2 regions of the Tessaracoccus yangjingae genome follow, and region 1 is predicted to be linked to the other one. Evidence: riboswitches for the same ligand, from Rfam matches in the RefSeq annotation. Region 1 holds a riboswitch; the other holds the start of a gene.
The links. A riboswitch is a leader RNA that binds a small molecule or an ion and turns the genes downstream of it on or off. The one in region 1 is predicted to bind thiamine pyrophosphate.
Positions count from the first base shown of each region.

Region 1 (4,159 bases):
GGGGCCCGGGAGGAGAGGGTGGCCAGCGCCCGGGTGTAGCCGCGGAGGTAGAAGTCGTCCTGTCCGAGGTATTCGACGAAGCGGTGCGCCTCCAGGGTGCCGTCGGCGAGCTCAGTGAGGAGGGGGAGCGTGTCGATGCGCCCGCGGATGGCGGCGGTGGCGTCCCAGGCCTCGGCGCTGAAGGGCCCCGGGGTCCAGTCGGGGCTCACAGCCACGACTCCACCCGGCCCACGAGGTGGTTCACCGGGCCGTGGCCCTGGTCAGCGGTGCGGCTGAGCCGCCAGCCCGCGCCGGACTCGAGGGCGCGCATGAGGTAGTCGCGCGCCTCCTCCACGGACTCGAGCCGCACGCCGGTGCGCCGGGTGTCGCCCCGGCGGGCCGCGACGGCTGCGATCGCCGAGCTCAGGGTGCAGCCGGTGCCGTGGGTGTGCCGGGTCGCGATGCGGGGGCCGGTCAGCAGGGACAGCTCGTCGCCGTGGGCGAAGACGTCCGTGAGCTCGGTGCCGGTGAGGTGCCCGCCCTTGGCCAGGACGGCGCGGGCGCCGGCGTCGACGAGTTGGCGCGCCTGGCGGATGAGGCCGTTGGTGTCGGTGACGGGCGGTTGGCCGAGGAGGACGGCGGCCTCGGGAACGTTGGGCGTGACGACATCGGCGAGCGGGAGCAGGCGGGTGCGGACGACGTCGACGGCGTCGTCGGTGAGCAGCGCGTCGCCGGACGTGGCGATCATGACGGGGTCCAGGATGATGAGGCCCGCGTGGTCGCGGCGCTCCTCGAGCACGTCGGCCACCGCGTTGGCCACCTCCGCGTTCGAGAGCATGCCGAGCTTCGTGGCGGCGACGGGGAGGTCGTCGAACACCGCCAGGATCTGGTCGCGGACGAAGGACGGGTCGACCGGGCGGGCCGCGCGGACCCCCTGGGTGTTCTGCACGGTCAGACCCGCTAGGGCGGCGGCGCCGTAGACGCCGAGGGCCGTGAACGTCTTGAGATCCGCCTGGATGCCGGCGCCCCCGCTGGGGTCCGAGCCTGCGATGCTCAACGCGATCTTCGGGGTGGTGGTGGTCATCGGGTTCTCCAGAGGGCGAGCAGCCCGGCGGCGGCGGCTCGCGGATCGGGGGCGGTGGTGATGGCGGACACGACGCAGATCCCGTCCACGCCCGTGGCGATGGCCTGCGCCGCGTTGGCGGCGTTGATGCCGCCGATCGCGAGGGTCTTCGCGCGGGCCGCGGTGCCTGCGACGAGCCGTGCGGTGCCGTCGGACCCCAGCGCGGGGGCGGCGTCGGTCTTGGTGGGTGTGGCCCACAGTGGGGAGAAGCCGAGGACGTCGGCCGTCTGGTCCGCGAGCTCGGCGTCCAGTTCGTCCTGGGTGGAGATGCTGAGGCCGATGAGGAGATCCGCGCCGAGGCGGTGCCTGGCCTGCGTGATGTCGCCGTCGTCCTGGCCCTGATGGAAGTGGAGGCCCAGCTCCTCGGCCACGTGGAGGCGGTCGTTGACGACGAGCGCGACGGGGCGCCCCGTCTGATCCTGGGCGCGGCGGGCGGCCTGCACGCAGGCCCTGGCGAGGGCGAGGAACTCGTAGCCGGGGAGGTCCTTGTCGCGGATCTGCACCACCCCGGCGCCGCCGAGGACGGCCTGCTCCACGACGTGCGGGACCCGGTCCGGGCCGCCGGAGAGGGCGGTGTCGGTGACGTAGTAGAGGCGCCAGTCGACGCCGTCGGCGAGGCCGGGCGAGGCCTGTGTCATGCCTGCTCCTCGATGGTGACGAGGGCGGCGACCTCTTCGGGCGTGAGCGCGTGGAGGGCGTCTAGCCAGGCGGTGCGGAAGCTGCCCGGGTGGCGGGCGTGCTGGGCGGCCGTGAGCCCCGCGGCGCCGAAGAGGGCGTGGGCGGCCACGACGGCGTCATGCGCGGCGTGCGTGTCGCGGCAGGCGCCGAGTGTCGCGGCCACCGTCGCGCCGAGCGCGCAGCCGGTGCCGATAACCAGCGGCATCAGCGGGTGCCCGCCGGTGATCCTGGTGGTCTGGGTGGGGCTGACCACCACGTCCACCGGGCCGGAGATGGCCACGACGGCGCCCGTGGCGGCTGAGAGGCTGCGGGCGGTCTCGACGGCGGCCTCCACCTCGTCGGTGGCGTCCACCCCGCGACCTCCGCCGCTGGCGCCGGCGAGGCCCAGGATCTCGGAGGCGTTGCCGCGGATGGCGGTGGGGCGGTGGGCGAGGAGGTCGCGGGCGAGCTGCGTGCGCACGGGGAGGGCGCCCACCGCGACCGGGTCGAGGACCCAGGGGGTGCCCGCGCCGTCGGCCGCCGCCGCCGCGCGGCGCATGCCCTCGTGCTGCTCGGAGAGGCCGTTGCCCACGTTGATGAGCAGGGCGGAGGCGACGGTGGCGAAGATCGCGGCCTCCTCGGGGAGGTCGATCATGGCGGGTGCGGCCCCGACGGCGAGCAGCACGTTGGCGGTGATCTCGGGCACCACGGTGTTGGTCATGCAGTGCACCAGCGGGGTGGTGTCGCGGAGGGCGGCGAGGATGGCGCTCGTGGGGTGCGGTGGGGCGACGTCGGTGGCGTCGCCGGGCGTGGAGGGGGTGGGAATGGTCATGAGAGGTGGCTCCCTTCGCTAGCACGACCTAGATCAGGTGTTGCGGGTGTGTTCTCAGCCCCGACTTCGGGGCACCCCGGCTTCGGCGAGCCTACCAGTGGGCCCTCCCGCCCCGCTGACCGCGAAAAAGTGCCCGCAGTGCCGGTGCCCCCTGCCGGCCTGAGCGTGAAGCCCGTCACTGGGGGACCGTCTCTCCGCGGTTGGGAACCACTGATCAATCGGTCTGAGCCTCGCCGACGGCGGCGCGGGCCGCGACGAAGGCGCCCACCGCGACATCAAGGTCCGCCCGCGACAATCCGGCCGACATCTGGGTCCGGATCCGGGCCGCGCCCCTGGGCACGACGGGGAAGGAGAACGCCCGCACGTACACGCCCCGGGCCAGCACCTCGTCGGCCATCCGCGCGGCGAGGACGGCGTCGCCCAGCATCACCGGGACGATGGGGTGGTCGGACTCGGGGATGTCGAACCCCTCCTCGACCATCCGACGGCGGAAGTAGGCCGTGTTCTCAGCCAACCGCTCCAGCAGGGCCGACGAGGTCTCCAGCAGGTCCAGGCAGGCGATCGTCGCGGCGACGATCGACGGCGCCAGCGAGTTGCTGAACAGGTACGGCCGCGACCTCTGCCGAAGCAGCTCCACCACCTCGGACCGGGCGCACGTGTACCCGCCCGAGGCCCCGCCCAGCGCCTTCCCCAGCGTTCCGGTCAGGATGTCCACCCGGTCGATCACGCCGAAGCGCTCCGGCGTCCCCGCGCCGGTCTCGCCGACGAAGCCCACCGCGTGCGAGTCGTCGACCATCACCAGAGCGTCGTACTCGTCGGCCAGCGCGCAGATCTCGTCGAGCGGCGCCACGAACCCGTCCATCGAGAAGACCCCGTCGGTGGCGATCACGCGGTGCCGCGCCCCCCGCGACGCCTCCAGCTGGGCGCGCAGGTCAGCCATGTCGCGGTTGCGGTAGCGGTAGCGGGCGGCCTTGCTCAGGCGGACGCCGTCGATGATGGAGGCGTGGTTGAGCTCGTCGGAGATGATGGCGTCCTCGGCCCCGAACAGGGTCTCGAACAGGCCGCCGTTGGCGTCGAAGCAGGAGGAGTAGAGGATGGTGTCCCAGCCGTCGAAGCCGTTGCGTCCGGTCCGGAGGAACGCCGTCATCCGCGACTCCAGCTCCTGGTGCTGCGTCTGCGTGCCGCAGATGAACCGCACCGACGCCATGCCGAAGCCCCACCGGTCGTAGGCGCGCTTGGCGGCGTCGATCAGCACCGGCGAGTTAGCCAGCCCCAGGTAGTTGTTGGCGCACAGGTTGATCACCTCGCCGGAGGGGGTGCCCACGTGCGCGGCCTGCGCCGTCGTCAACGGCGCCTCCGTCTTGTACAGGCCGTCGGCGCGCAGCTGCGCGAGCTCGCCGCGGATGTGGTCCAGGAATGCCATGGTGGTCCTCACTCGTCCCAGGTCAGGATGACTTTGCCGGCGTGACCCGCCGCCGCGACATCGAACGCCTCGCGGAACGACGACGCCGGGAAGCGGTGGGTGATGACCCCCGAGATGTCCAAACCCGAGCGCAGCAGCGCGCTCA
Region 1 covers NZ_JBUZNN010000008.1:111,861-116,019, forward strand. The annotation lists gene ACZK5D_RS12270 (TenA family protein) at 1-209, opposite strand, end outside; gene thiD (bifunctional hydroxymethylpyrimidine kinase/phosphomethylpyrimidine kinase) at 206-1,063, opposite strand; gene thiE (thiamine phosphate synthase) at 1,060-1,740, opposite strand; gene thiM (hydroxyethylthiazole kinase) at 1,737-2,591, opposite strand; TPP riboswitch at 2,585-2,680, opposite strand; gene kbl (glycine C-acetyltransferase) at 2,806-4,014, opposite strand; gene tdh (L-threonine 3-dehydrogenase, zinc-binding type) at 4,023-4,159, opposite strand, start outside.

Region 2 (4,159 bases), on a different contig from region 1:
AGGACGATGCGCTGAACAGGAACACCAGCGACGCGGCCGACAGGAGCGCGGGCGCGAGGGTGGGCAGGGTGACGGTCATGAGCACGCGGGCCGGGGAGGCGCCGAGTGTCGCGGCCGCCTGCGCGAGCCGGGGGTCCAGCCGGGCCCAGAACGTGCCCACCGTGCGCACGACGACGGAGTAGTTGAAGAAGACCATGGCCGCGAGGATGGCGGCCACGGAGCCGCCGAGGCCGAGCCCGCCCAGCAGGCCGTCTTCACGCAGCAGCGACCCGAACGCCACGCCCACCACCACCGTCGGCAGCACGAACGGGACGGCGACCAGAGCGCGGAGAGTGTCGCGGCCGGTGAAGCTGCACCGGTAGAGGAGGTAGGCGCCCGGCAGCCCGAGGACCAGGCAGGCCGCCGTCGTGGACAGGGCGGAGCCCAGGGTGAAGCGGACCGCGCTCCACGTCCTGGGGGAGCCGAAGACCGCGGCGAACCCGTCCAGTGTCCAGCTCGTGCCGTCGTGGAAGCCGCGCGCGATGAGGCTGGCGGCGGGCCAGGCGAAGAACAGCGCCAGGAAGGCGGCGGGGATCGCGGCCGCGATCACCCAGCCGGCCCTCCAGAGCGCACGGTTCAACTCGTGGCGTCCGTCCACGCGCGGATCCACTCGTCACGCGACGCGCCGATCAGGTCCTGCGGCACGTCGATGGGCGCGTCCGGGAGCACCGCGAACCTCTGCCAGACCTCGGGCAGTGGGGTCCCGGGGACGGCCGGGAACATGTACAGGTTCTCCGGGATCGCGGCCTGCACCTCGGGGGTGAGCAGGAAGTCGATGAACTTGGCCGCCCCCACCTCGTTCTCGGCCCCGGCGATCACGCCGGCGTACTCCACCTGCCGGAAGCAGGTGTCCAGGAGGGCCACGGTGGTCGAGGTGTCGCCGGTCACGGTGAAGGCGGGGGAGGTGGCGTAGGAGAGCACGAGGGGGCGGGGGCCCTTGCCGTCGGCGCCGGAGAAGTCCGTGTAGTAGGCGTCGGTCCAGCCGGCGGCCACCTTGGTGCCGTTGTCCATGAGGGCCCGCCAGTAGTCGAGGTAGCCCTCGCCCTTCGCGCCCACCGTCGCGATGAGGAACGCCAGGCCGGGCGACGACGAGGCGGGGTTGGTCACCACCAGCAGGTCCTTGTAGCGCGGGTCGGTCAGGTCGTCCAGCGTCTGGGGCAGCGGGAGGTCGTTGGCCTCGAACCACACCGTGTCGGCGTTGATGCAGACGTCGCCGTAGTCGACGGCGGTGAGGCCCGGGGCCCGCAGCTCCTCAGGGACGGAGGAGGCCGCCTCCGACTCGTAGGGGGCCAGGACGCCGGCCTCGGCGGCGCGGGACGCGAACGTGTTGTCCACGCCGAACACCACGTCGCCCAGCGGCGAGTCCTTCGTGAGGATGAGCTGGTTGACCAGGGCCCCGCCGTCGCCGGGGGTGGTGTAGGTCACCTCGTAGCCCGTCTCCTCGGCGAACTTCGCCTTGAGTTCGTCGGGGAGGGTGAAGGCGTCGTGGGTCAACACCGTGAGGGTGTCGGTCTCGCGGAGCTCGGCGGGGGCCGAGGACGACGAGCCGGTCTCCGGCTGCGGTGACCCGCAGGCGACGAGGGTCAGCGCCACGGCGCCGGCCGCGAGGGTCTTGACGATGGTCTGCATGGTGATGCTCGCTCCTTTCGGAGGCTCGGCGGCAGCCGAGGAGAATTCTCACTCCCTACGCCGGTGCTAACCGGATCAGGTTTGAGGGTCTGCGGCTTGCCCGCACTCTCAGCGCCCGAGTGGCGCTCCCCTGTGTGTGGCCACAAGGCTATACCCAACGCGGGGACGTCCGCGCACCGGTCCGGGAGGGGCGGTGCGACAGTGGTCCTCCAGCGTGGCTCCGCTCAGGCCGGCGGTGAGATAGGGCATTTGCCCGATATCCGTGGGCCGAGGATCTGGGGTGGGGTGTGTCCTAGTCAATGGTTCAACCAGGAGACCTCCATGCCCATGCCCCGCCGTGCGCTCGCCGTGATGTCCATCTTCGCCCTGATCGTCACCAGCGTCGGCGTGGTGCCCGCCACGTCGGTGGAGTCCGGCGGCTCCGGTGACGACGGCATCGCCGCGAGCCAGCTGGCCACCGACACGCTCTCGCCACAGCAGCCGATCTCGCCCCAGGCGTTCGGCGAGGACGACAAGACGGGCCTTGCCCAGCCGGACCCGACGGAGGGACTGTCGCTCATCGAGGCGCCGATCGCCAACAACACCGGCTCGATGGACCTCTCGTACCCGATCGACATCCCCCCGGGTCACGGGATCACGCCGGAGCTGTCGCTGTCCTACACCTCGGGCGGCGGCAACGGGTGGCTGGGCCTCGGGTGGGATCTCGGGGTGGGGGAGGTCGTCGTCGACACCTCCTTCGGCGCGCCGCACTTCGACCAGGCGAAGGAGAGCGAGTCCTACCTCCTCGACGGGGACCTGTTGACCCCCAACGCCAACGGCTCCGCCTGGGAGAACCGCGTGGACGGTTCCAGGGCGGACTATGCGCGGCAGGTGGAGACCGACTTCGACGAGATCATCCGGCACCGTGAGGGGTCCGGCTGGCCCGCCAACTACTTCTGGGAGGTCAGGAGCCAGGATGGCAAGGTGCGCTGGTACGGCGGGAAGCCCGACAGCGGCGGCCCGGCGGTCGCCACCCCGGCCTCGTTCGACGAGGCGTCCGTCGTGCGCAACGAGGCGGGCCACATCGTCGAATGGAAGCTCTCCGCCCAGCGCGACGTGGGCGTCAACCTCATCCGCTACGAGTACCAGAAGGTCGTCTACCAGTTCGACGGCTCGGCCTGGATCGTCAACCAGGGCTGCACCCCGTCCGCAAGCCTCTGCGGTCAGCACACGTTTCTCAGGCAGATCCTCTACACCGACGCCACCGCGAGCGTGACCGACTTCAACGGCGCGCCCTACCGCGTCGAGTTCATCCGCGAGTCCCAGATGCCCGCTCCGGGCGCCGTCCGCCGCGACCCCGTCATCGACGCGGGCCTCGGCTACGTCGACGTCCTCGTCGACCGACTCGCCCGCGTGGAGGTCAGGCACGGGCCCGCGCCCGCCTCCGGCGCCGTGCGCACCTACACCGACATCGCCGCCCGGTACACGTTCGGCTACGCCGAGGGCCGGTTCGGCAAGTCCCTGCTGCGCACCATCACCCAGGGCGTCGACGACCCGCACGTGCACGAGATCGACTGGTACGACGACCTGACCGGCAGCGGCAGCAGCATCGACGGACTCACCGCCCAGTCGACGCAGGACACCAAGTCCGACGTGCGGGACCGCACCTTCCTCGACGAAATCGCGGACGTGTCCGCCCTCGGCGGCGGCGAGTCGAACGGCGGGTCCGGCAACATCTACATCGGCTTCAACGCCGCCGTCCCGCTGAAGACGGGATCCTTCGGCGCGGGGATCGAGTTGAGCGGGGCCGACTCCGCCTCGCTTGTCGAGTGGATCGACCTCAACGGAGACAACCTTCCCGACAAGGTCTTCCAGGCCGACGACGGGGGCATCAAGTTCAGGCTCAACACGAGCGGGCCGGGTGGGCCGAAGACGTGGGACGCCTCGGATGCGGTCAATCTGCCGAGCCTGTCGAAGGACTCGAACTTCGGCTTCCAGGTGTCGTTCGAGGCGTACCCGCTGGTCGCCATCGGCGTGGGCACCGGGCTTGCCTTCTCCTGGAGCCGCGCCTACTTCGCCGACGTCAACGCCGACGGCCTCGTGGACTTCGTCAACAACGGCACCGTGCTGTTCAACCGCCTCGTGGGTGGCATCCCCACGTTCCAGGGCGACAGCGAGGGCACCCCGGTTCCGCTCGGCTCGTCGGCTCTGCCGTCCACCAGCAGCCAGGAGTTGGACGACCTGGTCGAGAAGATGGAGAAGCAGTCCCCGCCCGTCGACACCGTGCGCCGCTTCGTCGCCCCCTACACGGGCAGCGTGCTGATCACAGCCCCCGTGGCCCTGCGCGCCGGGGCCGGCAGCACCGACGGTGTCCGGGTGGCCATCCAGCACGACGGGGACGAGCTGGTCAACGCCACCCTCCCGGTCGGCAGCAGCGCCCCGGCGCTCACCGCGCCGATCCCGCGCTCGGTGACGGCCGGCGACCGTCTCTACTTCCGTGTCGGCTCCATCG
Region 2 covers NZ_JBUZNN010000001.1:170,287-174,445, forward strand. The annotation lists gene ACZK5D_RS00810 (ABC transporter permease) at 1-637, opposite strand, end outside; gene ACZK5D_RS00815 (thiamine ABC transporter substrate-binding protein) at 616-1,668, opposite strand; TPP riboswitch at 1,704-1,810, opposite strand; gene ACZK5D_RS00820 (SpvB/TcaC N-terminal domain-containing protein) at 1,990-4,159, shown strand, end outside.
Region 2: another riboswitch for thiamine pyrophosphate. It lies ahead of ACZK5D_RS00815 (thiamine ABC transporter substrate-binding protein); the one in region 1 lies ahead of thiM (hydroxyethylthiazole kinase).